DNA from 4 places in the Lysobacter sp. CCNWLW3 genome. Region 1 is predicted to be linked to each of the others. Evidence: riboswitches for the same ligand, from Rfam matches in the RefSeq annotation. Region 1 holds a riboswitch; each other region holds the start of a gene.
The links. Region 1 has a riboswitch for cobalamin ahead of btuB (TonB-dependent vitamin B12 receptor). Riboswitches for the same ligand answer to the same signal wherever they lie in the genome.
Positions count from the first base shown of each region.

Region 2: linked by a shared signal. The riboswitch ahead of metE (5-methyltetrahydropteroyltriglutamate--homocysteine S-methyltransferase) and the one ahead of btuB (TonB-dependent vitamin B12 receptor) in region 1 are both predicted to bind cobalamin.
Region 3: linked by a shared signal. The riboswitch ahead of V1318_RS14845 (ribonucleoside-diphosphate reductase subunit alpha) and the one ahead of btuB (TonB-dependent vitamin B12 receptor) in region 1 are both predicted to bind cobalamin.
Region 4: linked by a shared signal. The riboswitch ahead of btuB (TonB-dependent vitamin B12 receptor) and the one ahead of btuB (TonB-dependent vitamin B12 receptor) in region 1 are both predicted to bind cobalamin.

Region 1 is NZ_JBAHWA010000017.1:57,220-64,369, reverse strand. Features, by position in the region: gene V1318_RS18610 (cobyrinate a,c-diamide synthase) at 1-710, opposite strand, end outside; gene cobO (cob(I)yrinic acid a,c-diamide adenosyltransferase) at 863-1,480, opposite strand; gene V1318_RS18600 (hypothetical protein) at 1,477-2,082, opposite strand; gene V1318_RS18595 (hypothetical protein) at 2,096-2,686, opposite strand; gene btuB (TonB-dependent vitamin B12 receptor) at 2,711-4,528, opposite strand; cobalamin riboswitch at 4,681-4,912, opposite strand; gene V1318_RS18585 (TonB-dependent receptor) at 5,201-7,150, shown strand, end outside.
Region 2 is NZ_JBAHWA010000009.1:33,674-40,823, forward strand. Features, by position in the region: gene V1318_RS14805 (S1/P1 nuclease) at 1-341, opposite strand, end outside; gene V1318_RS14810 (OmpW family outer membrane protein) at 435-1,061, opposite strand; gene gap (type I glyceraldehyde-3-phosphate dehydrogenase) at 1,317-2,321, shown strand; gene metE (5-methyltetrahydropteroyltriglutamate--homocysteine S-methyltransferase) at 2,608-4,887, opposite strand; cobalamin riboswitch at 5,096-5,303, opposite strand; gene V1318_RS14825 (hypothetical protein) at 5,495-5,941, shown strand; gene V1318_RS14830 (protease inhibitor I42 family protein) at 5,967-6,425, opposite strand; gene V1318_RS14835 (acyl-CoA thioesterase) at 6,565-6,945, opposite strand.
Region 3 is NZ_JBAHWA010000009.1:42,100-49,249, reverse strand. Features, by position in the region: gene V1318_RS14855 (DUF3999 domain-containing protein) at 1-1,243, opposite strand, end outside; gene V1318_RS14850 (DUF2339 domain-containing protein) at 1,240-4,011, opposite strand; cobalamin riboswitch at 4,139-4,433, shown strand; gene V1318_RS14845 (ribonucleoside-diphosphate reductase subunit alpha) at 4,795-7,150, shown strand, end outside.
Region 4 is NZ_JBAHWA010000013.1:41,772-48,921, reverse strand. Features, by position in the region: gene V1318_RS17010 (multidrug efflux RND transporter permease subunit) at 1-83, opposite strand, end outside; gene V1318_RS17005 (efflux RND transporter periplasmic adaptor subunit) at 100-1,263, opposite strand; gene bioD (dethiobiotin synthase) at 1,390-2,061, opposite strand; gene V1318_RS16995 (TMEM175 family protein) at 2,058-2,816, opposite strand; gene V1318_RS16990 (GAF domain-containing protein) at 2,896-3,378, shown strand; gene V1318_RS16985 (TfoX/Sxy family protein) at 3,375-3,782, shown strand; cobalamin riboswitch at 4,052-4,284, shown strand; gene btuB (TonB-dependent vitamin B12 receptor) at 4,408-6,252, shown strand; gene V1318_RS16975 (serine/threonine-protein kinase) at 6,657-7,150, shown strand, end outside.

The sequences.
Region 1 (7,150 bases):
GCGGCGTCGCGCGCGATCGCGATGCGCCAACCCGGCGGCAAGCTCGGCAGCTCGGCGCGCGCCGCCGGCGCGAACGCGACCGGCGGCGGCAGCGCGGCGTCGGCGTGCGTCGCCCAGGCGTCGGCCAAAGCGTCCAGGCGCGCGTCGAGATCGCCCAGTTCGCCCGCCGACACCAGGCCCAGGTGACGTTCGGGCAGGGCCAGCGCGGGATCGCGCGGCAAGGCGCCCAGCCAATGCAGCGGCGCCGGCAGGCTCTCGCGCAGCAGCTGCGCGTGGTAGGCGCTGCCGACGCGGTTGGCGGCCACGCCATGCACCTGCAATCCATCGCGGTAACGCGCCAACCCCAGCGCGAGCGCGCCGAAGGTCTGCGCCATCGCCGAACCGTCGATCACCGCCAGCACCGGCAGGCCCAGCGCCAGGGCGAGATCGGCGCTGGAGGGCTTGCCGTCGAACAGGCCCATCACGCCTTCGACCAGGATCAGATCGGCCTCGCCCGCGGCCTCGTACAGACGCGCGCGCACCTCCTCCTCGCCGCACATCCAAAGATCGAGCTGGTAGGCCGGCGCGCCGCTGGCGCGCTCGTGCACCATCGGATCGAGGAAATCCGGACCGGTCTTGAACACCCGCACGCGCCGGCCCTGGCGCGTGTGCCAACGCGCCAGGGCGGCGGTGACGCTGGTCTTGCCCTGGCCCGAGGCCGGCGCGGACACCAATAGCGCCGCGCAGTAGCGGGGCCGGGAATCGGGAATGGGAAGTCGGGAATCGTTCGAAGCCAAAGCCTTGCCCGATCCGTCGTACTTAGAAGACATACGCCCTCCCCATCCTTTTACGATTCCCGATTCCCCATTCCCGATTCCCGGACTCAAAGCTCCACGCCCTTCTGCGCCTTGATCCCGGCCTGGAACGCATGCTTGACCACGCGCATCTCGGTCACCGTGTCGGCCGCCTCGATCAGGCGGTCGGGCGCGCCGCGGCCGGTGATGACCACGTGCTGCAGCGGTGGGCGCGCGGCGACCGCGGCCAGTACCGCGTCGAGTTCGACGTAGCGGTGCGCGAGCGCGATGTTGAGCTCGTCCAGCAGCACGAAGTCGCAGGCCTCGTCGGCCAGCATCGCCGCGGCCTTGGCCCAGGCCGCCTGCGCGGCGGCGATGTCGCGCGCCTTGTCCTGGGTCTCCCAGGTGAAGCCCTCGCCCATCACGTGGTAGTCGAGCTGCTCGCCCTCGAAGCGGCGGAAGAAGGCTTCCTCGCCGGTCGAGAAACTGCCCTTGATGAACTGCACCACGCCGCAACGGAAGCCGTGGCCGAGCGAGCGCGCGAGCATGCCGAAGCCCGACGAACTCTTGCCTTTGCCGTTGCCGGTGTTGACCACCAGCACGCCGCGCTCGATGGTGGCGCGGGCGATCTTGCGGTCGACCAGCTCCTTCTTGCGCTGCATGCGCTGGCGGTGGCGTTCTTCCTGGCTCGGGGTCGGATCGTTCATGCGCGGGCTCCTTGCTGGGCGGCGCGGTCCGCGCCCAGCGCGCGCGCGGCGGCCCACAGGGCGAACGCGGCGCCGACGTAGCCGGCCAGGGTGCCGAGGTTACGCGGATAGTAGCGAGCGATGCGCTCGGCGAAGCCGGCCAGGCTCGGCTCCGGATAACGCCCGGAGAAGAAATAGAAGCCACCGCCGGAGAACGCATAGGCGACGAACGCGGCGAGCGCCAAGACCACGACCAGGCGCGGCAGGGCCGACCAGCGGTCCTGGTGGATGCGGGCGTAGAAATGGCCGGCCAGCCACAAGCTCGCGTAGGCCGGCGCCAGCGCCCAGTACGCGGGCGACAGGCACCAGTCGCCGATCGTGCCCGAAGCCAGGCTGACGATATCCAGCAAGGAAGCCAGCACGAACAGCAGCGGCAGCATCCACATCGGCCGCAGCATCGCGCCGGCGATGAAGAAGATCGCCCAGGACGCGCTGGGCAGGCGGTCGATGGTGGCGAAGTGCTGGCCGCGGGTGGCGATCATCAACGCCGCGAGCGCGACGCCGACGACGATCTGGGCACGCGGCGAGACCAGCGGCAGGGAATGGGCGGTGGTGGCGGTCATCTCGGGGTCCTCATCAGACTTTGGCGACGCGCGCGGGACCGCGCGTGCCGGCGGCGCGCGCGATCAGGGCGTAGGCGACCAGGGCCACGGCGATGTAGCCCAGGGTGGTGCGCACGAACAGCGGGCCCCACTGCCATACCCGCGCCAGGTACTGGCCGACATTCGGGTCTTCGTAGCGGCCGCCGAACCAGTAGAAGGCGCCGTTGGAGATCAGGAACGACACCGACGCCGCGACCAGACCGGCGCCGAGCGCGCCCAACAGCGCGCGCGGCGTGGCCCGCAGACGGTCGGCGTACCAGCGCCCGGCGTACCACAGCGCCGCGTAGGCCAGCAGCAGGAAGGCGTACGACGGGGTCACGCAGTAGTGCTCGAAGAAACTCTTGCCCTGGGCCTGGATCGCGATCCAGTCGATCGCCACCGCCAGCACCAGGAAAGCGACGAAGCCCAGGTGCCGGCGCAGCCACAGGCCGCCGAGGAAGAACACCGCCATCGACGCGTCGGGCAGGTGCAGCGCGTCGCCGAAATGATGGAAGCGGGTCGCGACCATCGCGGCGGCGAGCGCGGTGAACAGACTGTAATAGACGGGTCGGGCGGGAGCGTTCATCGGCGGCCTCGGTGGCGTTGGCGATCAGTTCGCGGGTCGGTAGCGCAGGGTCAGCAGGTAGTTGCGGCCCGGCTGGTTGTAGTAGGACGCGGTTTCGTAGCGCTGGTTGAACACGTTGTTGGCCGCCAGCTGCAGGCTCCAGGACTCGTCGAAGCGGAAGCCCAGGCGCAGATCGGTGGTGGCGTAGCCGTCCAGGCGGCGGGTATTGGCCAGATCGTCGTAGCGCTCGCCGGCGACGTAGACGCTGCCGCCCAGGCTGAAGCGGCCGTAGCGGCGGTCGGCGTCCAGGCGTGCGCTTTCGCGCGCGCGTCGCGGCAGGATCTTGTCGCGACTGGCGCTGCGGCTGTCGTTGCGTGGATCCAGCCAGGTCGCGCTGGCGCGCAGGTCCCAACCGGCCAGCGTGGTATCGACGCTGGCCTCGGCCCCGCGGATGCGGGCGCGGTCGATGTTGCCCGGCAGGCCGATCGAGGCGTCGAACGCGATCAGTTCGTCGACCCGGGTCTCGTAGGCGTTGAGCGACCAGCCGCCCCAGGCGTGCGCGCCGCGCAGGCCGAGTTCGAAGCTGCGCGACTCTTCCGGCTTGAGGTCGGCATTGCCGAAACCGGGGAAGTACAGCTCGTTGAAGGTCGGCGCTTTGAACGCGGTGCCGTAGCTCGCGGTCAGGCGCAGCTGTTCGCTGAGGTTCCAGCCCCACAGCGCGCTGCCGGTGGTCTGGCCGCCGAACTGGCTGTCGTCGTCGCGGCGCAGGCTGGCCTGCAGCGAATGCGCGCCAAGATCGCGCTGGTACTGGCCGAACAGGCCGCGGTTGATGCGGCGGTCGTGGGCGTAGACGGTGCTGCTTTCGACCTCGTCGCGCTGCCAGTCGTAGCCCAGGCTGAGCAGGCCGCCGCCGAGGCCGAAGTCTCCCTGCAGCGAACCGAGCTTGCGGCGGGTGTTGAAGGTGCTGGAGTAAACGCCGTTCTTGTAGTTGTCGCTCAGGTCGCTGCTGCGGCCCAGGTTCAAGCTCAGCGTGGCGCGCTCGCTGGGGGCGTAACGCAGGCGCCCGCCGGCGATCTGCTGCACGGTGTCGGATTGATTGTTGGTGCTGCCGTCGTATTCGTTGCGGCCTTCGGCGCGGAACAGGCGCGCTTCGGCGTCCCAGGCCTCGCTGAAGCGGTAGCCGCCCTGCGCGGTCAGCGACAGGTTGCGGTAGCCGTCGCGGTCGGGCGAGTGGGTGAAGCAGCCGGCGCCGCCCGGCGAGGGCTTGCCGCGGCAGGCGTTGATGCCGTCGGTGTCTTCGCTGGCGGCGTTGATCGAGTACCAGCCGTTCTCGCCCTTGCCGCCGACGCCGAGCGTGCCGCGGCGCGTGTTCCAGCTGCCGATCGAGGCGCTGGCGTGCGGCGCGAACGCGCCCTGCGGGCGCCGGGTGAAGATCTGGATCACGCCGCCCAGCGCCTCGGAACCGTACAGGCTGGAGAACGGCCCGCGCACGATCTCGATGCGCTCGATCTGCTCGACCGGAATGTCCTGCAGCGAGGCGCCGCCGCTGGTCGCCGAACCGATCTTGATGCCGTCGATCAGCACCAATACGTGATCGGATTCGGTGCCGCGCAGGAACAGCGAGGTCGACTTGCCGGGGCCGCCGTGGTTGGCCATCGACAAGCCGGGCGTGCCGCGCAGCAGCTCGGGCAGGTTGGCCGGCTGCAGGCGCTCGATGTCCTCGCGGTCGATCACGGTCACCGAGGCCAGGGTCGCGTCCTGGGTCTGGGCGGTGCGGGTGGCGGTGACCACGACCTGGTCGAGGTCGGTGGCGGCGTCGGCCGCCACGGCCGGGGCGACGACGGACAGCAGCGCCGTCGCCAGCGCGGTGCGGCGAAGGACGGAATGACGGAAATTCAAAGCATGGCTCCTGATCCGCGCCTACCCGCGCGGAAACGATGGGTCGGAGACACGCAGGAGGGAACGACGAGGCGGCGACGCGCGGACGCAAGGCGGCCCCATGACAGCGCCCACCGCGTGTCGGGTCAGCCTCAGGCCGGTCTCCGGGCTTGCAAGCGAGGGCCTCCAGCCCTCCGGTCCGCGCCTTCCCATGCATGCGCACAGTGGCTCGATTGCGGATCGTTCGTCTTACTTACCGTTGCGGGGGCAGCTCCGGAATAGCCGTCGCTTCGTTGGAAGGACTGGCGCACCGGATTCCCGTTTCAATCGCCGGCGGGGCCGGCGATCACCTCAAGCCCGCGCATGTTAACAGCCCGGCCGCGGCCGGCCGGCATGACGAAACGGCATGAGCGGACGGGCTAACGCCGAGCCGGCGCCGCCGCGCCCCGCCGGTCCGACCCGCTCCATCGTCCGATCCCGATCCCGATCCCGATCCCGGCCGCGGCCGCGGATTTGGAGACGCCGTCACAAACCGCCGGGACCCCTATACCAATTGGCTATCGCTTCATGCGGATAAGGGTTTGACCGGCTTGTTAGAACCGTGTTAAACCAAAATGACATCGCTACCAATCCCCTCGCCGCAAGGAGCCGCGCACCATGTCCGTAGCTTTCCGCGCCGTCCGCCGTCCGCTCGCACTCGCCCTGCTCGCCGCCCTCGCCGCTCCGGGCTACGCGCAGCAAGCGCCCGCTCCCGACGAGCCCGCTTCCGAAGCGCACACCCTGGATCAGGTCATCGTCACCGGCACCCGGGTCAGCGACCGCACCGTCGCCGAGTCCAGCGCGCCGATCGACATCATCACGCCGGAGGCGCTGGAGGCCACCGGCACGGTCGAACTGGCGACCGCCTTGGCGCGCGCCCTGCCCTCGCTGAATTTCCCGCGCCCGGCGATCACCGACGGCACCGACGCGGTGCGCCCGGCGCAGTTGCGCGGCCTGGCGCCGGATCAGGTGCTGGTGCTGGTGAACGGCAAGCGCCGCCACACCACCGCCCTGATCAACCTCAACGGCAGCCAGGGCCGCGGCTCCTCGCCGGTCGATCTCAACGCGATCCCGATCGCTTCGATCGAGCGCGTGGAAGTGCTGCGCGACGGCGCCTCGGCGCAGTACGGCTCCGACGCGATCGCCGGCGTGGTCAACGTGGTGCTCAAGGGCAGCGACCACGGCGGCAGCCTCGCCGCGCGCTACGGCCAGTACAGCGCCGGCGACGGCGAGCAGTACCAGCTGTCCGGCGACGCCGGCTTCAAGCTCGGCGAGAACGGCAAGCTGCACCTGGCCGCGCAGGGCGGCCACCAGGACCAGACCAACCGCGCGCGCCCGTTCCAGGGCGTGGTCGAACAGCGCTACGGCGACCCCGAAATCGACAGCGGCGCGGTCTCGTACAACGGCGAATACAGCCCCACCGACTACCTGACCTTCTATTCCTTCGGCAGCTACAGCAAGCGCGACGTGCTCTCCAACGGCTATTTCCGCTTCGCCGGCGACCCGCGCAACATCCCCTCGATCTATCCCAACGGCTTCCTGCCGCAGATCCACAACATCAGCAAGGACCGCGCGGCGGTGGTCGGCCTGCGCGGCGAAACCGCCGGCGGCACCCAGATCGACTTCAGCTACAACTACGGCCACAACGAGCTCAGCTTCGACATCGAGAACACGCTCAACCGCAGCCTGGGCCCGACCTCGCCGACCGAGTTCTACGCCGGCGCGCTCGAAGTCACCCAGCACGTGCTGAACCTGGACTTCGCCCGGCCGGTGGATTTCGGCTGGCGGTACCCGGTGACCTTCGCCTGGGGCGCGGAGTGGCGCGGCGAAGAGTTCTCGCAGCGCGCCGGCGAACCGCTGTCCTACGCCAACGGCGGCGTGGCGGCGCCCAACGGCCAGATCATCCCGGGCGCGCAGGTGTTTTCCGGTTTCCGCGCCAGTGATGCCGGCGATTTCGACCGCCATAGCTACTCGCTGTACGCCGACGTCGAGGCCGATCTGACCGACAAGTTCTCCGCCGGCATCGCCGTGCGCTACGAGAGCTACAGCGATTTCGGCGACACCACCTCGGGCAAGCTGTCGGCGCGCTACGCCTTCACCGACAAGGTCGCCCTGCGCGCCACCGCCTCCACCGGCTTCCGCGCGCCGTCGCTGCAGCAGCAGTTCTTCCAGTCGATCGCCACCAACTTCATCAGCGGCGTTCCCTACGAGATCGGCACCTTCCGCGTCGACAACCCCGCCGCGATCGCGCTGGGCTCGGAGTCGCTGCGGGCCGAGGAGTCCACCAACTACAGCCTGGGCCTGGTGCTGCAGCCCAGCGACGGCCTGTACATCACCGTCGACGCGTACCACATCAAGGTCGACGACCGCATCCTGCTGTCGGAAAACCTCACCAGCGCCGCGGTGCGCAACTACCTGCAGGCCAACGGCTATCCGGGCATCGGCGGCGGCCGTTACTTCACCAATGCGGTCGACACCAAGACCCAGGGCGTGGACATCGTCGCGACCCAGGCCTGGGAGCTGGCATCGGGCAAGTTCAACCTGACCCTGGGCTACAACTACTCCAAG
Region 2 (7,150 bases), on a different contig from region 1:
AGGGTCTGGGCGCGGATCGCTTCGATCACGCAGTCGCCGTTGGGGCAGTGGCGCGCCGGCTGGTAGGCGCAGTCGTCTTCGCCGAGGTTGACGTAGTGCCACTTCGCGCTCTTCTTGCCCAGGTCGGGGTCGTTGGCGCGCAATTCGTCGGCCCAGTTGGCGATGCCGGGCAGGCTAGGGTCGGGCTCATCGGCCAGCAGCGCGGCGATCTGGGCGCGCGTGGCCGGAGTCAGGTCGTCCCAGGCCAGGGCGGCCACCAGGCGGTGGCCGAGCGGCCCCCAGGCCAGCGCATCGGCCGGCAGCAGCGCGAGCAGGATCAGCAGCAGTAGGGTCCGGATCATCGCGCCACTTTACCGGAGCGGGCGCCGTCATCGACCGCCGATCGGCGGTCGCGACGGTGCCGCGTCTGTCGGTTCGCCGTTGCCGGCCCAGCCTCAGAACCGGTGGATATAGGCCAGGCCGTAGACCAGCGGATCGATCTGGGCGGTGCCGATCTTGACGCCGTTGACCTCGACATCGGTGTCGATGTCCATCCAGCGCACGTCGACCCGGATCGCGCCGCTTTCGCCGATCATGAAGTCCACGCCCGCGTGCGCGGCCGGGCCCCAGGAATCCTTGAGCTTGATCGTGGTGCCTTCGAGCGCGCCGGTGGTCTTCTCGCTGAAGAACAGGGTGTAGTTGATGCCGGCGCCGACGAACGGCGAGACCATGCCGCGGCTGTTGAAGTGGTACTGCAGGGTGACCGTCGGCGGCAGCTGCTTGGTCGTGGCGACCTGGCCCACGTCGACGATGTCGATGTCGTGCTCGAACGGGATCGAGGCCAGGACTTCCAGGCCCAGGTCGTTGCGGATGAAATACTCGAACGTCACCGTCGGCTGGACGTTTTCGCTGATCTCCAGGTCGAACTCGCCGTCCAGGACGCTGCCGTTGTCCGAGGTCGGCGAGACCTGGTGGGCGCCGACACCGAGGCTCCAAGTGCCGGCCGACTGGGCCAGGACGGGTTGCGACAGGCAGGCCAGAGCCAGGGCGGCGATCGCGCCACCGTAAGTACGCTTGTTCATTCCTTGAATCCCCTGTTGGATCGAGCTGATTTGATCGGGCTGGGCGTAATCCGGTTTTGGATCGCCAGCCACTTTATGCGTGCCAAATCCTGCCCGTCCTTGACTTTCGTTGCAATATCGCCCGACGCCCGATGCCGGACCCGCCCGCCCGGGGCCGGGTCGTTCCGTGGGGCGGGCCGGGGCCAGGGCGCCGCGTTTGCTAGAATGCGGGTTTCCCCATCCCAGCCGCGCGTGCGGGCCCAGGAGTTTGCAGAAATGGCGATCAAGGTAGGCATCAACGGCTTCGGCCGCATCGGACGCAACGTGCTGCGCTCGGCGGTGCAGAATTTCGGCGGCGAGATCGAAATCGTCGCGATCAACGACCTGCTCGAGCCGGACTACCTGGCCTACATGCTCCAGTACGACTCGGTCCACGGCCGCTTCAAGGGCGAGATCGCGGTCGAGGGCAACACCCTGATCGTCAACGGCCAGAAGATCCGCCTGACCCAGGAACGCGACCCGGCCAACCTCAAGTGGGACGAGGTCGGCGCCGAGGTGGTGATCGAGTCCACCGGCCTGTTCCTGGACAAGGCCACCGCGCAGAAGCACCTGGACGCGGGCGCCAAGAAGGTCGTGCTGTCGGCGCCGTCCAAGGACGACACGCCGATGTTCGTCTACGGCGTCAACGACAAGACCTACAAGGGCGAGGCGATCATCTCCAACGCCTCGTGCACCACCAACTGCCTGGCCCCGCTGGCCAAGGTGCTGAACGACAAGTGGGGCATCAAGCGCGGCCTGATGACCACCGTGCACGCCGCCACCGCCACCCAGAAGACCGTCGACGGCCCGTCCAACAAGGACTGGCGCGGCGGCCGCGGCATCCTGGAGAACATCATCCCGTCCAGCACCGGCGCGGCCAAGGCGGTCGGCGTGGTGATCCCGGAACTCAACAAGAAGCTCACCGGCATGTCCTTCCGCGTACCGACCTCGGACGTGTCGGTGGTCGACCTCACCGTCGAGCTCAACAAGGACGCCACCTACGCCGAGATCTGCGCGGAAATGAAGGCGCAGAGCGAAGGCGCGCTCAAGGGCATCCTGGGCTACACCGAGGACAAGGTGGTCGCCACCGATTTCCGCGGCGACACCCGCACCTCGATCTTCGACGCCGACGCCGGCATCGCCCTGGACGGCACCTTCGTCAAGCTGGTGAGCTGGTACGACAACGAATGGGGCTACTCGAACAAGTGCCTGGAAATGGTCAAGGTGGTCGCGGGCAAGTAAGCCGCGGCGATCGTAGCCACAGGAGAAGGCCCCGCATTCGCGGGGCTTTTTCTTTGGGGCGAAGGTAAAGCAAATCCCCCTAAGCCCCTTTTCCAAGGGGGGAACCGAGTCGGTCTTTAGCGCACGACGAAAAATCGCCCCCTTTGAAAAAAGGGGGCTGCGCGCAGCGTCCCCGCGAGGTCTGTACTTGCCAGGCCGCGCGGGGGATTTGCTTTTGCGCGATGCGGTGAGGCAAATCCCTCCGACCCATCTTTTTCAAAGGGGAGAACCGGTTGCGAAGAAGGGGTTACGCCGAGGCCGTCGCCGACTCCCGCAAACCCTCCGCCGCCTGCACCATCGCCCGCAGCGCCGTGCGCACCTCCGGCCAGCCGCGGGTCTTGAGGCCGCAGTCCGGATTGACCCACAGCTGCGCCGGGGTCAGCACGTCCAGCGCCTTGCCCAGCAGCTCGCGCATCTCCTCCACGCTGGGCACGCGCGGCGAATGGATGTCGTAGACGCCCGGGCCGATGCCGTTGGGGTAGCGGTAGCGCACGAACGCGTCCAGCAGCTGCATGCGCGAGCGCGAGGTCTCGATCGAGATCACGTCGGCGTCCAGGTCGGCGACCGCCTCGATGATGTCGTTGAACTCGGCGTAGCACATGTGGGTGTGGATCTGGGTCGCATCCCCGACGCCGCTGGCGGCCAAGCGGAAGGCTTCGCCGGCCCAGGCCAGATAGGCGGGCCAGTCGGCGCGGCGCAGCGGCAGGCCTTCGCGCAGCGCCGGTTCGTCGATCTGGATCACGGCGATGCCGGCTGCCTCCAGGTCCAGCACTTCCTCGCGCAGGGCCAGGGCGATCTGGCGGCAGGTGTCGGCGCGCGGCTGGTCGTCGCGCACGAACGACCATTGCAGGATCGTGACCGGGCCGGTCAACATGCCCTTGACCGGGCGTGGGGTCAGCGACTGCGCATAGCGCGCCCAGTCCACGGTCATCGCGCGCGGACGCGCGACATCGCCGTACAGCACCGGCGGCTTCACGCAGCGCGAGCCGTAGCTCTGGACCCAGCCATGGGCGGTGAAGGCGAAGCCGGACAGTTGCTCGCCGAAGTACTCGACCATGTCGTTGCGTTCGAACTCGCCGTGCACCAGCACGTCCAGGCCCAGCGCTTCCTGTTCGCGCAGGCACAGCTCGGTCTCGCGTTCGAGAAAGGCGCGGTAGCCGGCGTGGTCCAGGCGCCCGGCCTTGTGTTCGGCGCGGGCCTGGCGCACCTGCGAGGTCTGCGGGAAGGAACCGATCGTGGTGGTCGGGAAGTCGGGCAGCTTCAGTCGCTGCGCCTGCACCGGCGCGCGCTGCGCGTAGGGCGAATCGCGACGGGCCATGGCGGGGACGATCGCGGCGAGCTTGGCGCGCACCTGGGCGTCGCGCAGCAGCGGCGAGGCCAGGCGCGCGGCGCGCGCGCTCGCGGCCGCGGCCAGCGCGTCGGCCGCGCGGTCGTCGCCGGCCAGGGTGTCGGCGAGCAGGCGCAGTTCCTCGAGCTTCTGCTTGGCGTAGGCCATCCACTGTCGCAGCGGCGGCGGCAGCTTGCGCTCCAGCTCAAGATCGATCGGCACGTGCAGCAGCGAGCACGACGGCGCCAGCCAGCGTGCGCGTGCGCCGGCGCGGCGCGCCAGGCTGAGCGCCGCGTCCAGATCGGCGCGCCAGACGTTGCGGCCGTCGACCACGCCCAGGCTGAGCGCGCGATCCTCCGGCAGCCTGGGCAACAGCGCTTCGAGCTGGCCGGGCGCGCGCGCCAGGTCCAGGTGCAGGGCCTGTACCGGCAACGCCGCGGCCAGTTCGGCGTTGTCGCCGAGGCCGCCGAAGTAACTGGCCAGCAGGCGCCGCGGCGCATCGGCCGCGGCGAGCGCGTCGTAGGCGCGGCGATAGGCGCGGCGATCGGCCTCGTCCAGGTCCAGGGCCAGGCAGGGTTCGTCCAGCTGCACCCATTGCGCGCCGGCGCTCTTGAGCCGCGCCAGCAGGTCGGCATAGGCCGGCAGCAGGGCATCGAGCAGCTCGCGCGGGTCGCCGCCGTCGCCGCGCTTGCCCAGCTTGAGCAGGGACACCGGCCCCAGCAGCACCGGCCGCGCCTGCAGGCCCAGGGCCTGGGCCTCGGCGAGTTCGGCCAGCGGTTTGTCGCCGCGCAGGACGAAGCGCTGGTCGCGCTCGAACTGCGGCACCAGGTAGTGGTAGTTGGTGTCGAACCACTTGGTCATTTCCAGGGCGCGCAGGTCGTGGCGCGCGTCCTGCAGGCCGCGTGCGAGCGCGAAGTAGCCGGCCAGTGGATCGGCGTCGAGCGTCTCGCGGTAGGGCGCGGGCACCGCGTCGAACAGCACGGCGGTGTCCAGCACATGGTCGTAGAGCGAGAAGTCGTTGCAGGGCACTACGTCGGCGCCGGCGTCGCGCGCCAGCGTCCAATGCCGGGCGCGCAGCGTGCGTGCGGTGTCGTGCAGATCGCCGGCCGCGGTCTCGCCTTTCCAGAACGATTCCAGGGCCTGCTTGAGCTCGCGTCGCGCGCCGATGCGCGGGAAGCCGAGGTGGGTAACGCTGATCATGATGTCTCCTGCGATGCGTGTGGGCATGAGCAGGGCAACGAAGGAAGGCGGATACGCGCGCGCGACCGCTCGCCGCGGAAGCGGCGACGCCGGAGCACGACCTGCCTTCGACCTTCGCCCCCGCGGGCGAACCGGCTACGTCGGATCGGCGGGGACGGGCCGCGGCCGCGTCGCATCGCCGGCCCGACGGGGCCGGAGTCGGACGGAGGGCGAACCCTCCGGTCGTGGCAGGTCTTCGGGCTTGGGGCGTGGCGTCGCTGGACGCCGCCTACTGTCCGTCGCTTCCCGGGTTCGCACCCAGTGCCTGACGGAGGTCGTTCCCTATACCGCTGCGGGGCAGCTCCGGAATTGGACAGGTGTCCGCACCGGATTCCCTCTGGACGCCGCCGGCGCGAACCGTCGGCGTCTTGTCGCATCGCTTTATCTTTATGAAGCGATGGTCACCATGACGGTTGCCAAAGTACGGCCCGGCCGCGTCCAAGTCAATCGCCGGCGGCCTGCCTCGGCATCGGCGCCGGGCGGCGTTCGTGGAACCCGCGCGCGAGACGGTATAAAGGCGCTGAGTCCGCCGGCTAGCCTGCCGGGGCGTCACGCTCAGGGGGAGCGCATGAAACTGAAGTTGAACTGGCATCAATCGATCGAACTGGGCGCTTTTCCGTACGCGGCGCCGATCGCGAACGTTCCCAAAAATCCGGGTATCTACATTTTCCTGCGCGTGCACGGCCGGACCGCCGAGGCGATCTATGTCGGCAAGGCCGGCAACCTGCAATCGCGGATCAAGACCCAGTTGAACAATCTGAAGCTGATGCGCGGAATCCAGTCCATGCCCAACGGAAAACGCCGGCTGGTCTACGCCGAGTTCGTGGCCCGCCCCGGGCAGAAAGCCGCCACCGCCCTGCCGATCTGCGAAAAGACCTTGATCCGCTACTACCTGTCGCTGGGTCACGAACTGCTCAACATCCAAGGCGCCAAACTGCGCTACCACGAGCTGGATTCGCAGCGCAGCGATCTGCGCAAGTTCCTGCCGATCTCGACCAAGATGCTGATCGGCTGACGGGTTCCGCGTCCGCCGTGGCGGCTCACTCCACCTCGATGCGGTACACCGCCTGGCGCGCGGGCGCGGCGCCTGGCTCTTCGGGGCGCCGGTAGTCCAGCCGCAGCAGGCCGCTGCCGGGCCGGATGGCACGGAAGCGCCAAACCACCTGGCCGGGCGCGCCGGGCGGTGGTTCGCCGTCGGCGGACGCGGCTTGAGGACGGAACGCCAGGACCGAACTCAGGACTTCGCTGCGACCCGGATCGCCGACATCGTCCACGCCGGCGACCACGTCCCAGCCGTAGCCGGTGGAGGGTTGGTCGTCGAGCGCGATTTCGAACTCTCCATCCAGCTTCAGTGCGATCTCGGCGCCGCTGTCGGCCAGCGTCAGCCGCGGCACCGGAGCGGGTTCCGCGGCCGGCGTGGCGGCTCGATCCTGCGGCGGCACGTACGCGCAAGCGGCCAGCATCAGCGCCGCGATGGTCAATGGGATAAGTCGGATCACGCGATATCGCCGCCTCGGTCGGAGCGGGCATCTTGCTGAAGTCGGGCCGGCTGCGCCAGCTCGGGCCCGGCTGGGATACGCATGCATCGTGTCGCGCGACCGCAGCGGCGTCGGGCCGGCGCGGAGGCGACGCGCGCGCTCAGGCCGGTGCGGACTCCAGCGCGGGCACCGGCGTCGGCACGCCCTCGCGATCCAGCGCGATCATGGTGAAGCGTCCGCGCGTGGCCAGCCGCGACTCGCCGCTGAGCAGGTCTTCGCTGTGCATTTCGACCTCCACCTGCATCGAGGTGCGTCCCACCGAGACCACGCGCGCGATCAGCTCGACCAGCGCGCCCTTGGGCACGGCGGTGTGGAAATCGATCTGCTCCGAGCGCGCGGTCACCACGGTGCGGCGGGCGTAGCGCGAGGCGGCGACGAACGCCGCCTTGTCCATCCACGCCAAGGCCTGGCCGCCGAACAGGGTGCCGAGGTGATTGGTGTGGTCGGGGAAGACGATTTCGATGATGCGGGCTTCGGTCATGGGTTTGTTTCCCGGCGGAGCGAGGAGAGCGACGTCGTAGCGAACGGTTCCCTATTCCGCTTGCAGGAGAGGGCTAGGGTGAGGGGCTTTTGCGTTAGCGGCGAGGAACCAGAGCAAAGGCATTCGCGCCGTTGGCGCTTACGCCCTCACCCCAACCCCTCTCCCGTGAGCGGGAGAGGGAGAGGGAGAGGGAGAGGGAGAGGGA
Region 3 (7,150 bases), on a different contig from region 1:
CTCCGGCCAGCGCGCGCATCGGGCCCAGGCCGGCCTCGGCCGGCCGCCAATCGGCGCCGCGGGCCTGTTGCAGCGCCATCATCGCCTGCGGCAGCGGCAGGTCGTCGCGCGCGGTGCGCGCGCTGCCCGCGACCAGGGCATAGGGCGGCGCGCCCTGGGCGATGAACACCACCATCTCCGGCTGATAGCCCAGGCGCAGGGTGGGCTCGGCCGGCACCGCGCCGTCGGCGCGCAGGCGCCAGTAACGATCGTCGCTGCGCGCCGACAGCGTGCGCGCGGAAGAACGGCCGTCGGCGCCGACGCGGTAGGCGGTCCAGGTGTCCAGGCGGCGCTGCCAGGGCGCGTCGGCCTGGTCGCGGCTCTCCAGCGTCCAGCGCACCGCGTAATTGCCCGGCAGCGCGACGTCGACGCGCTGGATCGGGAAGCGGCCGTCGAGTTCGAATTCGAAACGCGCGCCCTTGTCCTTGCCTTCGGCGGCGAGGCGGCGGCCCTTGAGCTGGCGCCAGCGCAGCGGCGCGGGATCGGCGCCAGCGCCGAGCTCGGCGCTGACCGCGCGGATCGGCGCGACCTCGTCGGGGTTGACCGGGCTCAGGCGCAGGTAGCGCGCGCGCAGGCCGTCGGCGTCGAACGCGATCCGCCGCTGCAGCAGGCGGCGCCCGCCCTGTTCCAGATCGACCAGGCGGCCGCTCGCGGCGACGTTGCGCCAATGCTCGAGATCGTCGCTGGCCTCGACCCGGTAGGCCGCGTCCAGCGCGGTGCCCGGCGCCCAGTCCAGGTCCAGCGCGTGGATCGGCGTGCGTACGGCGCTGGCGTCGATCAGCAGGGCGGTCTGCGGCCCGATCGCGGTGGAGCGGCCGATGCCGCGCGCCTCGACCCGGCGCAGGCGTCCGTCGGCCTCGACTTCGCTGACCAACTGCCAATCCTGCGCGTCGCTGGCCGGACGCGCCGGCAAGGCGAACCAGGGCAGGCTGACGCGGGTGGTCGCGCGCACGTCGTTGACGCCGGGGCGGTACACGGCGGCGGGCACCGGGTTGCCGGTGCCGTCGATCACGTCGACATCGCGCAAGCCGGACTGACGCGCATGCAGATAGACCGAATCGTCCAGCAGTACGCGATAGGCGCCCGCGTCCGCGCCGGTCAGTTGCAACGGCCATTGCTGGGCGTAATCGTCGCGCGGCCCGGCCAGGCCCAGGGCCGGCCACAGAACGAAGGCGAAAGTCGCCAGTGCACGGACCAGGCTCATGCCGACATCTCCGGAGGTTGATCTGCAGCGGCGTTGCCGCTGGCCGGCGGCGCCGGCGCGAGGTAGCCGACGACCAGGCACAGCAGGCCGAACGCCATGAACGAGGCGATGCCGAGCAGGTTGCCCAGGTGAGTGCGGTCGACCGCGATCAGCTTGACCAGCACCACCGCCATCAGCACCGCGCCGGCCAGCCACAGCCCGCGCTGGCCGCGCCGCGAGCCGACCACCCAGGCGAGCACGCCGAGCAGGCTCCAGACCACGGTCAGGCTGGTCTGGACCAGGCCGGTGCGGTACATCGAGGCATCCCAGGGCACCGCGCCCCAGTGATGGGTCGCGCGCAGGGTGATCGCGGTGACCAGGGCGAAACCCGCGGTCGCCAACAGCGGCACCCGCCGCGCGCGCAGATCGTCCGGCACCGACGGCGAGGCCAGCCAGAACGCGAACAGCACGAGCACCGCGAGCTGGCTCAGGTCGAGCGGATTGAGCAACGGCAACCAGGCCAGCGGTGCGCTGCTGCCGGGCTGGCCCAGCACGACGATGGCGGCCAGCGCCAGGGCGAACACGAACGTGCCCTGCACCACGGCGCGCCATTGCCCGAAGCGCTCGCCCAGCGGCGGCGCCAGCCACTGCGGCCGCCACTGCAGGGCGGCCGCCATGGCCAGGAACGGCAAGGCCAGCGCGGCCCAGGTCCAGCCGTCGCCGACGGTGGCGCGGCCGGCGAACTCGTGCAGCGACAGGCTCGCCGCCAGCGGCCAGGCCCACAACCAGACCGAATGCGCGAACGCGAGTTCGCCGCCTGCCCGCTCGCGCAGGCAAGCCAGCGCGCGCAGGCCGGCGAGCGCATACACCAGCCAGGCCGCGACGCCGTAGCCGCCGAAGGGATGCAGATGCGCCGACTCCTGCGCGATCGCCAGCGGCAGCGCCGCGGCCAGGCCGAGCGCGGCCGTCCACGACAGCGCCCGCGTGGGCAGGCGGCGATAGGTTTCCGCGGCCAGCCAGGCGCTGAGCGCGGCGAACGCCAGGCAGGCGTCGGCGCGCAGATCGGAAAGCAGGAAGCGGTCGAACTCGCCCCAGGCGTTGCCGCACCACCAGGCCAGGCCCCACAGGTAGTAGCCCAGCGCCGGATTGCGCCGCTCGGCGCGGCGGTAGCTCCAGGCGCTGGCGAAACCGGCCAGCGCGATCAGCAAGGCGCCCATGAAGCGCGCGTTGAGCACCGCGGTCAGCGGCTCGGGGCCGTCGCTGACGCCGATCACGAAACCGGCTGCGGCGAACAGCTGCAGGGCCAGACCGGCCAACTGCGGCAGCGCGCGCTGCTGACGCAGGCCCAACCAGGCCAGCGCCGCGCCTTCGACCGCGAACACGCAGGCGGTGGTCTGCGCCGACAGCGCCAGCGGCACCGCCAGGGTCGCGAAACCGACCGCGAGCAAGGCGTAGGGCGTGGCCAGGGCGACGAAGTGCTCGCGCCGCTTGAGCCACCAGGCCAGCGCCGCGTACAGCGCGGCCAGGCCCAGCGCGCAGAACGCCAGCGGCATGCGCTCGCCTTCCAGCAGGCCGGCCTGCAGCGAGAACGCCACCAGCGGCGTGCCGAACACCAGGCAGCCATCGATGAAATCGCGCCGTCCGGCGGCCTGACGCCAGGCGTAGAGGATGGGAATCAGCAGGTAGAAGGCGAAGAACAGCAACAGGAAGGGCTCGGTGCTGGCGAAGTCCGCGCTGCGATAGCGCAGCACGCCCCAGGCGGTGCCGATGCCGAAGGTGAACACGAAGCCGAGCAGGTTGAGCGCGCGCCACGGCCGCCACCAGGCGATCGCGAAGATCGCCGCGTTGAGCACCGCGTAGTAACTGAACAAGGCGACGTGATTGCCCTGCCCGGTCGACAGCCAGATCGGCGCCATGAAGCCGGCGAGGATGCCCAGCAGCGCCAGCGCGATCGCGTTCTGGCGCACCGCCAGCACGCCGGCGCCAGCGACCAGCACGATGCTGAGCGCGAACGCCGGCCCGGCCTCGATCAGTCCGTACAGTTTGAAGGCCGCGAACACCACCAGCAGCAGCACGCCGATCGCGCCGCCCTGCAGGCTCAGCGCGAAGCTGCGCTTGCGTTCGCGCTGGCGCCAGCCGAACACCAGCCCGGCCAGCGCGGCCAGCGCGATGCCGGCCAAGCGGAATTCGATCGGGAAACGCATCCAGCCCTGATCGGTGGCGTACTTGAGCAGCGCGGCGACGCCGGCGAACAGCACCAGCATGCCGACCTTGACCGGCACGTTGCCTTCGGTGAACCAGCGCTTGACCGCGCCGACCAGGCGCTCGATCGGATCCGGCTGCGCCGGCGCGCGCACCTGGGCGCGCGGCGCTGGCTCGAAAATCGGGCGCGGCGCCGGCAGCGGCGGCGGCACGGCCGGCGCCGGCAGCGGCGGCGGCACGGCCGGCGCCGGCTCGGCGGCGGGCGGCGGCGCGGTCGGTTCGCCGGGAATCGAGGCGGGCGGCGCGACCTGGGGCGGCGGCGGCGCGACCGGCGCGGGCACGGCGGTGGACGGCGCGGGGGCCGCCTGCGCGTCGCGCATGAGCTCGCCCAGGGTCGGTTCGCGCTCGGCCTCCTCTTCGGCCACGGACGCCGCCGGCCGCGCGGCGGCGCGCTGCGCGAGTTCGGCGATCCGCTCCTCCAGCAGCCCGACCCGGGCCTTGAGCCCGGAGATCGAGACCAAGGCGATGATCAACAGTACCGGCACGGTCAACAGCACCAGCACCAACAACGTCACCAGTCCTGCCATCGCGCCCCATCCCTGTCCTTGTCGCCACGCACGTTAACACCAAGCGCGGCGCCGCAACGGCGCCGAAGTTTTTGTTGCGAATCTGCGGTCGCTCACCACATATCGTGTTGACGGATCGAAGCACCCCGAATATGTTGTGTCCGTCGGTGCCGATCGCGAGATCGGCTTAAAAGGGAAGCCGGTGCGTAGCCGCCTCGAAAGGGCGGCGGCAAAGCCGGCGCTGCCCCGCAGCGGTATGGGAAACGAACGCGGTCATTGCACTGGGCGCCCTGCGCCTGGGAAGCGGCCGCCAGTAGGTAAAGGCAGGAGTGAGCGGAGAGAAGTGAGGTGTGAGCGGTCTGGTACTCGCTCCTCGCTTCTCCCCGCTCACTTCTAGCTCCAAGTCCCGAGCCCGAAGACCTGCCGACAACCGCGCGTCGCACACCGCGCGGTACCGGCTCAGGAGTCTTCGGGGGAAGACGGCCGGTGTCGCCCCGCCGCGGTTCGCCATGGCGGTCCGCGGTCCGTCTCGGGCTGCGCGACACCCTGTCGTCATCCTCGAACACTTCGCGCCCGCGGGGGCGCAAGCCGCAACGCCGAAGCCCCGGCGTTGCGTCCTGCGTCCGCGCACGTCGGCCCTCGTGGGAAGGCCGGCGACCCGTGCGCCCACGCATCGGAGCCCCTATGACCACCACCACCGAAGCGCCCGCCGCAGCGAGCACCTCCCCCGCCGCCGAAGCGCCGGCGCGCAAGCCCGACGCCGCCCCCGGCTTCGCCCTGACCCCGCCGGCCGCCAACCTGACCATGAGCGTGACCAAGCGCAGCGGGCGCCGCGAGCCGGTCGACCTCAACAAGATCGTGCGCGCGGTGACCCGCTGCGGCGAGGACCTGTACGCGGTCGATCCGATGCGCGTGGCCACCCGCACCATCTCCGGCCTGTACGACGGCGCGACCACGCGCGAGCTGGACGAACTGTCGATCCGCACCGCCGCCCTGCTCACCGCCGAGGAGCCCGAGTACGGCCGCCTCGCCGCGCGCCTGCTCAGCAACGTGATCGAGAAGGAAGTCGCCGGCATCGAGATCCACGCGTTCTCGCAGTCGGTCGTGCGCGGCCACGAGCTGGGCCTGATCAACGACCGCCTGCTGGGCTTCGTGCAGGCCAACGCGCGCAAGCTCAACGACGCCATCGACCGCAGCCTGGACGCGCGCTTCGACTACTTCGGCCTGCGCACCCTGTACGACCGCTACCTGCTGCGCCACCCGACCGCGCGCACCGTGATCGAAACCCCGCAGCAGTTCTTCCTGCGCATCGCCTGCGCGCTCAGCGAGGACGTCGGCGATGCGCTGGCGCTGTACCGGCGCATGGCCCAGCTCGACTACATCCCGTCCTCGCCGACCCTGTTCAACGCCGGCACCACCCACGAGCAGCTGTCGAGCTGCTTCCTGCTCGACTCGCCCGACGATTCGCTGGAAGCGATCTACAAGCGCTACATGGACGTGGCCAAGCTCAGCAAGTTCAGCGGCGGCATCGGCCTGAGCTATACCCGCATCCGCTCGCGCGGCTCGCTGATCCGCTCCACCAACGGCCTGTCCAACGGCATCGTGCCCTGGCTGAAGACCCTCGACGCCTCGGTGGCCGCGGTCAACCAGGGCGGCAAGCGCAAGGGCGCGGCCTGCGTCTACCTGGAACCCTGGCACGCCGACGTCGAGGAGTTCCTGGAGCTGCGCGACAACACCGGCGACGAAGCGCGCCGCACCCACAACCTCAACCTGGCCAACTGGATTCCGGACGAATTCATGCGCCGCGTCGAGGCCGACGCCGAGTGGTCGCTGTTCGACCCGGCCAAGGTGCCGCAGTTGACCGACCTGTGGGGCGAGTCCTTCGACCGCGCCTACCACGCCGCCGAGGCCGCCGGCCTGGCGGTCAAGAAGGTCAAGGCGCGCGACATCTACGGCCGCATGATGCGCACCCTGGCGCAGACCGGCAACGGCTGGATGAACTTCAAGGACAAGTCCAACCGCGCGTCCAACCAGACCCTGCGCGACGGCAACGTCATCCACCTGTCCAACCTGTGCACCGAGATCCTCGAGGTCACCTCGCAAGACGAGACGGCGGTGTGCAACCTGGGCTCGATCAACCTCTCGCACCACGTCGAGATGTACGAGGACCCCAGCTCTCATAAGGGCGTGGGCGCGTTCGATTTCGACAAGCTCGCCGAAACCGTGCGCCTGGCCGTGCGCCAGCTCGACCGCGTGATCGATCTGAACTTCTATCCGATCGAGACCGCGCGCCGCGCGAACCTGAAGTGGCGCCCGGTCGGCCTGGGCACGATGGGTCTGCAGGACGTGTTCTTCAAACTGCGCCTGGCCTTCGATTCCGAGCCCGCGCGCAAACTCGCCCAGGAGATCGCCGAGGCGATCTACTTCCATGCCCTGTCGGCGTCGAACGAACTGGCGATGGAGCACGGCAAGCACCCGTCCTTCGACGACACCCGCGCCTCGATCGGCGAGCTGCAGTTCGAAGCCTGGGGCGTGACCCCGTCGCAGCCGGAACGCTGGGAAACCTTGCGCAAGCGCATCGCCGAGCATGGCCTGCGCAACTCGCTGCTGATCGCGATCGCGCCGACCGCGACCATCGCCTCGATCGCCGGCTGCTACGAATGCATCGAGCCGCAGGTGTCCAACCTGTTCAAGCGCGAGACCCTGTCGGGCGACTTCCTGGTGGTCAACAAGTACCTGGTCGAGGAGCTCAAGAAGCTCGGCCTGTGGACCGCCGAGATGCGCGACCGCATCAAGATGGCCGAGGGCTCGATCCAGTCGGTGCACGAAGTGCCCGAGTCGCTGCGCCAGATCTATCGCACCGCCTGGGAACTGCCGATGCGTTCGCTGATCGACATGGCCGCCGAGCGCGGCGCCTATATCGACCAGAGCCAGTCGTTGAACCTGTTCATCGAAAGCCCGAACATCGGCCAGCTCAGCTCGATGTACATGTACGCCTGGAAGAAGGGCCTGAAGACGACGTATTACCTGCGTTCGCGCCCGGCCACCAAGATCGCCAAGAGCACCGTCAGCGCGCCGGTGGCGGCCCAGCCCAAGCCCGAATACACCCAGGACGAGGCCATCGCCTGCTCGCTGGAAAACCCCGAGTCCTGCGAGGCTT
Region 4 (7,150 bases), on a different contig from region 1:
AAGATCGCGAGCACGCCGCCCAGCGTGATCAGGATCGCGATGACCCAGGCGAAGACCGGGTGATTGATGAAGAATCTGGACATGGCGTTCGCTCAGTCCTTATTTGGCGGCCGGCGCGGCGGCATCGGGCTTGCCCTTGGCGCCCTCGGGCTGCCACGGCGTGGCCTTGGCCGCCTCGCCCGGAACGGCGCGCTGGATGCCGGAGACCACGACCTGATCGCCCGCGGCCAGGCCGCTGCTGATCACCCAGTTGCCGCCTTGGCTGCGGTCGGCGGTCACGCCCTTGCGCGCGACCTTGCCGTCGCCGCCGACCACCAGCACGTAGGAACCGCCGGCATCGCGCTGCAAGGCCGCCTGCGGCACCAGGAAGGCGTTGGGCTGGTTGCCCAGCGTCGCCTTCAGGGTCACGTAGGTGCCGGGCAGCAAGGTCTTGTCCGGGTTGGGGATGCGCGCGCGCAGGGCGATCGCGCCGGTGGCCGGATCGACCACGTCGCCGGAAAAATCCATCACGCCCGGACGCTGGTAGACGGTGCCGTCGGGCAGGATCACCTGGACCTGGGTCTCGCCCTGGCTGCTGGCGCCCTGGGCGCGGCGGATCTGTTCCAGCTCGGACACGCTGAGCGAGAAGTTCACGTACAGCTGGTCGATCTGATCGACCGTGGTCAGCAGGGTCGCGGTGCCCTGCCCGACCAGCGCGCCCTCGGTGACCTGCTGCTTGCCGGCGCGACCGCTGATCGGCGAGCGCACGGTGGCGTAACCCAGGTTGATGCGGGCGTTGGCCAGCGCGGCCTCGGCCTGCTTCACCGCGGCCGAACCGCTGCGTTCGGCGGCCAGCGCGTTGTCGAGGTCCGAGCGCGAGATGAACTTCTCCGGGGCCAGGCGGCGCGCGCGATCGGCGGCGGCGCGGGCGTTGGCGTAGTTGGCCTCGGCCGAGGCCAGCGAGGCCTGGGCCTGGCCGACTTCGGCCTGCATCTGCGCGGGATCGATCTGGAACAGGACCTGGCCTTCGCTCACGTCGCTGCCTTCGGCGTACACGCGGCGCTGCAGCACGCCCGGCACGCGGGCGCGCACGTCGGCGCTGCGGTAGGCGGCCAGGCGGCCGACCAGATCCTTCTGCAGCGGCACGTTCGCCGGCTGCGCCTTGATCACGCCCAGTTCCGGCGGCGGCGGTGCGCCGCCGGCTTCTTCGTTGCCGCCACCGCAAGCGGTGAGGGCGAGGGCCAGCGCGAGGGCCAGGGCCGCGGAGCGCGGGATCATGATCATGGGGAAGACTCCGGTTCCATCGTTGTCTAGAGCGCGGGCGCTCGGTGATTGTTCTAGTCCCTATCCCGGGAAGCCTAACATTCTGGGTTCGGCGCCCACCCCCCATAAGTCACGGGGATCGCGCCATTACGGCACGTCGAGCCAATGCGAAAAACGGCTCGGCTCGGGCTCGGGCGCGAACGGCAGCCGGCCCCAGCAGGGCGCCCCCAGGCGCTGGCGCAGCAAACGGAAATTGTCATCGCGCCGTTCCATATGAGGGTCCATCTCATTGCCGATCCAGCCGGCCAGACGCAGGCCGTCGGCTTCGATCGCACGCGCGGTCAGGCGCGCATGGTTGATGCAGCCTAGCCGCATTCCGACCACCAGCACCACCGCCGCGCCCAGCTCGCGCGCCAGTTCGGCCTGATCCAGGGTCGCCGACAGCGGCGCGGCCCAGCCGCCCACCCCCTCGACCACCACCGCGTCGGCCTGCGCGGCCAAGCGCGCGTGCGCGGCCAGCAGGGGCGGCAATGCGACCTCGACGCCGTCCTGCGCCGCGGCCAGTTCCGGCGCGAGCGGCGCGCGCAAGGCATAGGGGTTGATGTCGGCGTAGGCGGGCGTGGGCGAACTGGCCGCCTGCAGCAGCAGCGCGTCTTCGTTGCGCAGGCCCTCGGGAGTGAGTTCGCAACCGCTCGCGACCGGCTTCATGCCGACCGCGCGCAGGCCGCGCGCGCGCAGCGCATGCAACAGCGCGGCGCTGGCGAAGGATTTGCCGATGCCGGTGTCGGTGCCGGTGACGAAGTAACTGCGCACGCTCAAGCCGACGCTTCCTGCGGCGATTGCCGCAACAGCCAGGAACGGTTGCGGCGCTTGGCGTACAACGGCATCGCCGCGCCCAGCCCCGCGTATACCCACACCGGCAGGGCCGCGATCAGTCCCGGCGCGTTTTCACCCGGCCAGGCCAACGCCAAGCCGCTCAGCAGCAGGCTCAGTACGGCGGTGCCGGTGAGGATCCAGTGCAGGCCGATCTCGGTGCCGGTCTCGTAGCGCTCGGCCACGCTCAGGCCCAGCGCGTCGGCGCGGCGCAGGGCATGGCGATTGAGTTCGCATACGATCCACGACAACAAACCGAAGCCCACCGCATAGACCATGAAGGCGGTCTGCAGATCGGCATTCCAATGCACGGGGTCGATGCCCAGTTCGCTCTTGACCCAGGCGCCGGTGAACATCGCCATCGCGCTGGAGACCACCATGCGCAGCGGATAGACGTAGATCATCACCACCAGCACCAGGGCCAGGCTGAGCACGATCGAGCGGCCGTCGTCGAGGCCGAAGCGTCGGCTCCAGAGGTTGTGCGCGCCCCAGAACAGCGCGATCAGCACGAAGCAGAATACGAAGGTCGGCACCCGCCGCAGGACTTCGCGCAGCTCGGCCACGGTGTCGGGCAGTTCGTTGAACAGGATCACCAGCATGGTCAGCGAGAACGCGAACGCGGCGTCGACGAAGCTCTCCAGCCGCGTCACCTGATGGCCGCGTTCGCGGAAGGCGGGCAAGCTCGGGCCTGGCACGGTCATCGGCATCCTCGGAGACGGACTTCGGGGGGCGGTATCCGGCCATGGTAATGCCCGGGCGTGCCGCTGCTACACTCAAGCTATGTTCGCCGCCAACCCTCTGTCCGGCAGCAAGCCGGAACAATACGACCTGCTCCTGGCCCAGGCACGCGCCCTGATCGAGGGCGAGCGCGACCGTGTCGCCAACGCCGCCAACCTGTCGGCGCTGGTCTACCACGCCCTGCCGGACCTCAACTGGGTCGGCTTCTACTTCTACGACGGCCGCGAGCTGGTGGTCGGGCCGTTCCAGGGCCTGCCGGCCTGTATCCGCATCCCGCTGGACAAGGGCGTGTGCGGGGCCGCGGCGTCCACCGGCCAGACCCAGCGCATCGCCGACGTGCACCGCTTCCCGGGGCACATCGCCTGCGATTCGGCGTCGAACTCCGAACTGGTGGTGCCTTTGTCCTTGAACGGCGAGCTGATCGGCGTGTTCGATCTGGACAGCCCCAAGCTCGACCGTTTCGACGCCGACGACCAGCGCGGCCTGGAAGCGATCGCGCAGGCCTTCGTGGAGTCGCTGCGATGACCGCCGCCCCCAAGCTGCGCAACATCGGCCCCAAGAGCGCGGCCTGGCTGCGCCAGGTCGGCCTGCGCTCGCACGAGGACATCGCCGCGATCGGCACGGTCGAGGCCTTCATGCGGGTCAAGCGCGCCGGCTTCAAACCCACGCTCAACCTGCTGTACGCGATCGAAGGCGCGCTGCTGGGCTGCCATTGGCAGGAGATCCCCGACCAGCGCCGCAACGAGCTGATCGCCGCCGCCGAGGCCGCCACCGCCCTGCTGCCCGCGCCGCGCAACCGCCCGGCCGCCGGCCCGGTGCGCACCACGGTGCTGACCGAAGACACCGTGGCGATGCCGCCGTCCTACGACGACGGCTTCGACGACGAGCCCGCGGGCGAAGGGCGCGACGAGGCCGAAGAGCGCGAGTAAGGCCGGGCGAGATTCGGGCCGCGCCTCGCGCGGGCCCATCCCAAGCCCGCTTCCACTGGCGGGCAAGCCCTCTGCAGTGGCGGAAGAAGGGCGGTAGCGAAGCCTTCCGACCCCTCCGTTCTCCTGCCCGCGGGAGAAGGTGTCCGAAGGGCGGATGGGGGCGCACGGCAAGGCGCTAGCAGCCCGCTCGCGCCAGCCCTCGTCCCCTCCTCCGGCTCGCCAAGCGCCGCCAACCCCAGCCCTTTGGCCCCCTTGCCCCCGAATCGCGTAGACTGCGCGCGCTTCGAGGTGACCCCCGGCATCCGCCGTCAGGGTTGAAACGGGAAGCCGGTGACGCCCCAGCGCTCCATCAGCGCGATCGGGCCAGCCCGGCACTGCCCCCGCAACGGTAAGCGAGTCGAGCGCGGCAACCGCCACTGTGCCCAGCACGGGAAGGCGCCGCGCACGGGACCCCGGTCCCGGCTCGCGAGTCCGGAGACCGGCCCCGATGCGCGACTGGTTGCGATGCGGAGGGCGTCGCGGCGGCGACCGTCGGCGCGTCCAGCGCCCGCATTCGCGGCCCTCTCTCCTCGCGACTCCCTCGATCGACGGCGCGGCACGACCGCCGCGCCCCTGGAGTTTGCTCATGCGTGTTCCGAAGCTGTCCCTGGCCATCGCCGCCGCCCTCGCCCTGCCCGCTCTCGCCCAGGCGCAGCCGAACGACGAGGCCACCGATCTGGACGACGTCGTCGTCACCGCGACCCGTACCGCGATCAGCGCCAACGACGCGCTCGCGCCGGTCGAGGTGATCACCCGCGACGACATCGCCCGCAGCCAGGCGCGCTCGCTGCCCGACCTGCTGCGCGGCCGCGCCGGCATCTCGATCGGCAACCAGGGCGGCCTGGGCAAGCTGACCACGATGTCGCTGCGCGGCGCCGAGACCGACCACGTGCTGGTCCTGGTCGACGGCGTCCGCATCGGCTCGCCGACCTCCGGCCTGGTCTCGTTCCAGGATCTGCCGATGGCCCTGATCGACCGCGTCGAAATCGTGCGCGGCCCGCGCTCCAGCCTCTACGGCGCCGACGCCATCGGCGGCGTGATCCAGATCTTCACCCGCCGCGACCGCGGCGCCGTCGCGCCGCGCGCCAGCGTCACCGTCGGCAGCCACGGCGGCCGCGAAGCCAGCGCCGGCATCGGCGGCCGCCTCGGCCGCGGCTGGTTCGGCGCCGACGCCGCCTACCAGCGCAGCGACGGCATCAACGCCTGCACCGGCTCCAGCACCCTGTTCGCCGGCTGCTTCACCGAGGAGCCCGACCGCGACGGCTACCGCAACCGCTCGCTGTCGCTGCGCGGCGGTTTCGACGCCACCGACACGCTCAGCTTCGAAGGCCACGCCCTGCGCGCCGAAGGCGAGAACGAATACGACGGCAGCTTCGTCAACTACTCCGAAGTCGTGCAGCAGGTGATCGGCGGCAAGGCCACCTGGCGCCCGAACGACGACGTGCGCCTGCAGTTCAGCGCCGGCCGCAACCGCGACTCGTCCGATAACTTCCTCGGCGACGTGGCCAACGGTTTCTTCTCCACCGACCGCGACAGCGTCACCCTGCAGGGCGATTTCGGCGTCGGCGAAGGCCAGCTGTTGAGCGTCGGCTTCGACTGGCTGCGCGACCGCGTCGACAGCGACACGGCTTACGACGAGAGCGAACGCGACAACCGCGCCGGCTTCGTCCAGTACCAGGGCCGCTTCGGCGCGCAGTCGATCGAGGCCAGCCTGCGCCGCGACGACAACGAGCAGTTCGGCGGCCACACCACCGGCAGCATCGCCTGGGGCCTGGGCTTCGCCGGGAACTGGCGCCTGACCGCGGGCTACGGCACCGCCTTCAAGGCTCCGACCTTCAACGAGCTCTACTACCCGTTCTTCGGCAACCCGGCGCTGCGTCCGGAAGAGTCCAAGACCTGGGAACTGGGCCTGGCCTACCGCGGCGAGCGCTTCAACGCGCGCATCGACGGCTTCAGCACCCGGGTCGACGACCTGATCGCCTACGACGCCTCGATCTTCCTGCCCAACAACATCGAGCGCGCGCGCGTGCGCGGCGCCGAGATCGGCGTGGACACCACCGTCGCCGACTGGACCATCGCCGCCAGCGCCAGCTTCCTCGACAGCGAGAACCGGGTCGGCTTCTTCGCCGGCAACGACCTGCCGCGCCGCGCCAAGCGCAGCGCGCGCGTGGACATCGACCGCGCCTTCGGCGATTTCCGCTTCGGCGTCACCGCGGTCGCCTCCGGCGCGCGCTACGACGACGTCGCCAACAGCCGCCGCGTCGGCGGCTACGGCACCATGGACCTGCGCGCCGAATACGCGTTCACCCCGTCCTGGTCCCTGCAGGCGCGCGTGGCCAACGTCTTCGACCGCGACTACGAGACCGTCTCGTTCTACAACCAGCCCGGCCGCGAGTGGTTCCTGACCCTGCGTTACGCGCCGGTCGACTGAGCCGGACCGCCCGCCCTGCCCGAAAGCCCGGCCTCGGCCGGGCTTTTGCGTTCCTGCCGTCTAGCTTGATGGCACATGCATTGCGTAAGCCATCCGCTGAATAGGTGGCAAACAGGCGGGCTGGGGCCGCCGGCCCCGTCGCCGATCACGCCAGGCATCGCGGCATTAGGTAACGTGTTCCTGCCCGACCGCGGCCGAGGGGACCGCTCGCCCCCTCTGGCCGCCCATACAAGCACCCGGATTCGCAGCGCCAGAACAGGACACCGCAGCATGTCGTCGAAACGGCCGCTCCTCGACAGGCGCCCTACTTGGCCAGAGCCCGGCGGCGCGCACACGGACGCCGCCTTCGCGCCCTTCCTCATCGGCTCCACGGCAGCCTGGCCCGAAACCTCGCGGGCAACGCCATGAACCGGGTCGACGCACGCGCCCTGGCCCTGTTCGACGACTATGTCGATCTGCCGCCCGCGCAGCGCGAACGCGCGCTGGCGGAGTTGTCCACGCGCGATCCGGAACTGCACCGCGCCCTGCGGGCCATGCTGGCCTCCGACACCGGCGCGCGAAGCGAGGCGCTGGACCGATCGGCGGCGGCGGTGATCTCCAGCCGGCAGGCACCGTCCGACCAGGGGGAGCCGACAGCGGCGGGGCCGGATCCGCGGATCGGAACGCGCCTGGGCGCCTGGCGCATCGAGCGATTGATCGCGCACGGCGGCATGGGCACCGTGTACGAAGCCCAGCGCGACGACGGCCATTACCGGCAACGCGTCGCGCTCAAGTGCATCCTCACCGAACTGGTGACGCCCGCCCTGATCGCGGCGTTCCGCGACGAACGCGACGTGCTGGCGCGGCTGGAACATCCCGGCATCGCCGCCTTGATCGACGGCGGCGTGGACGAAACCGG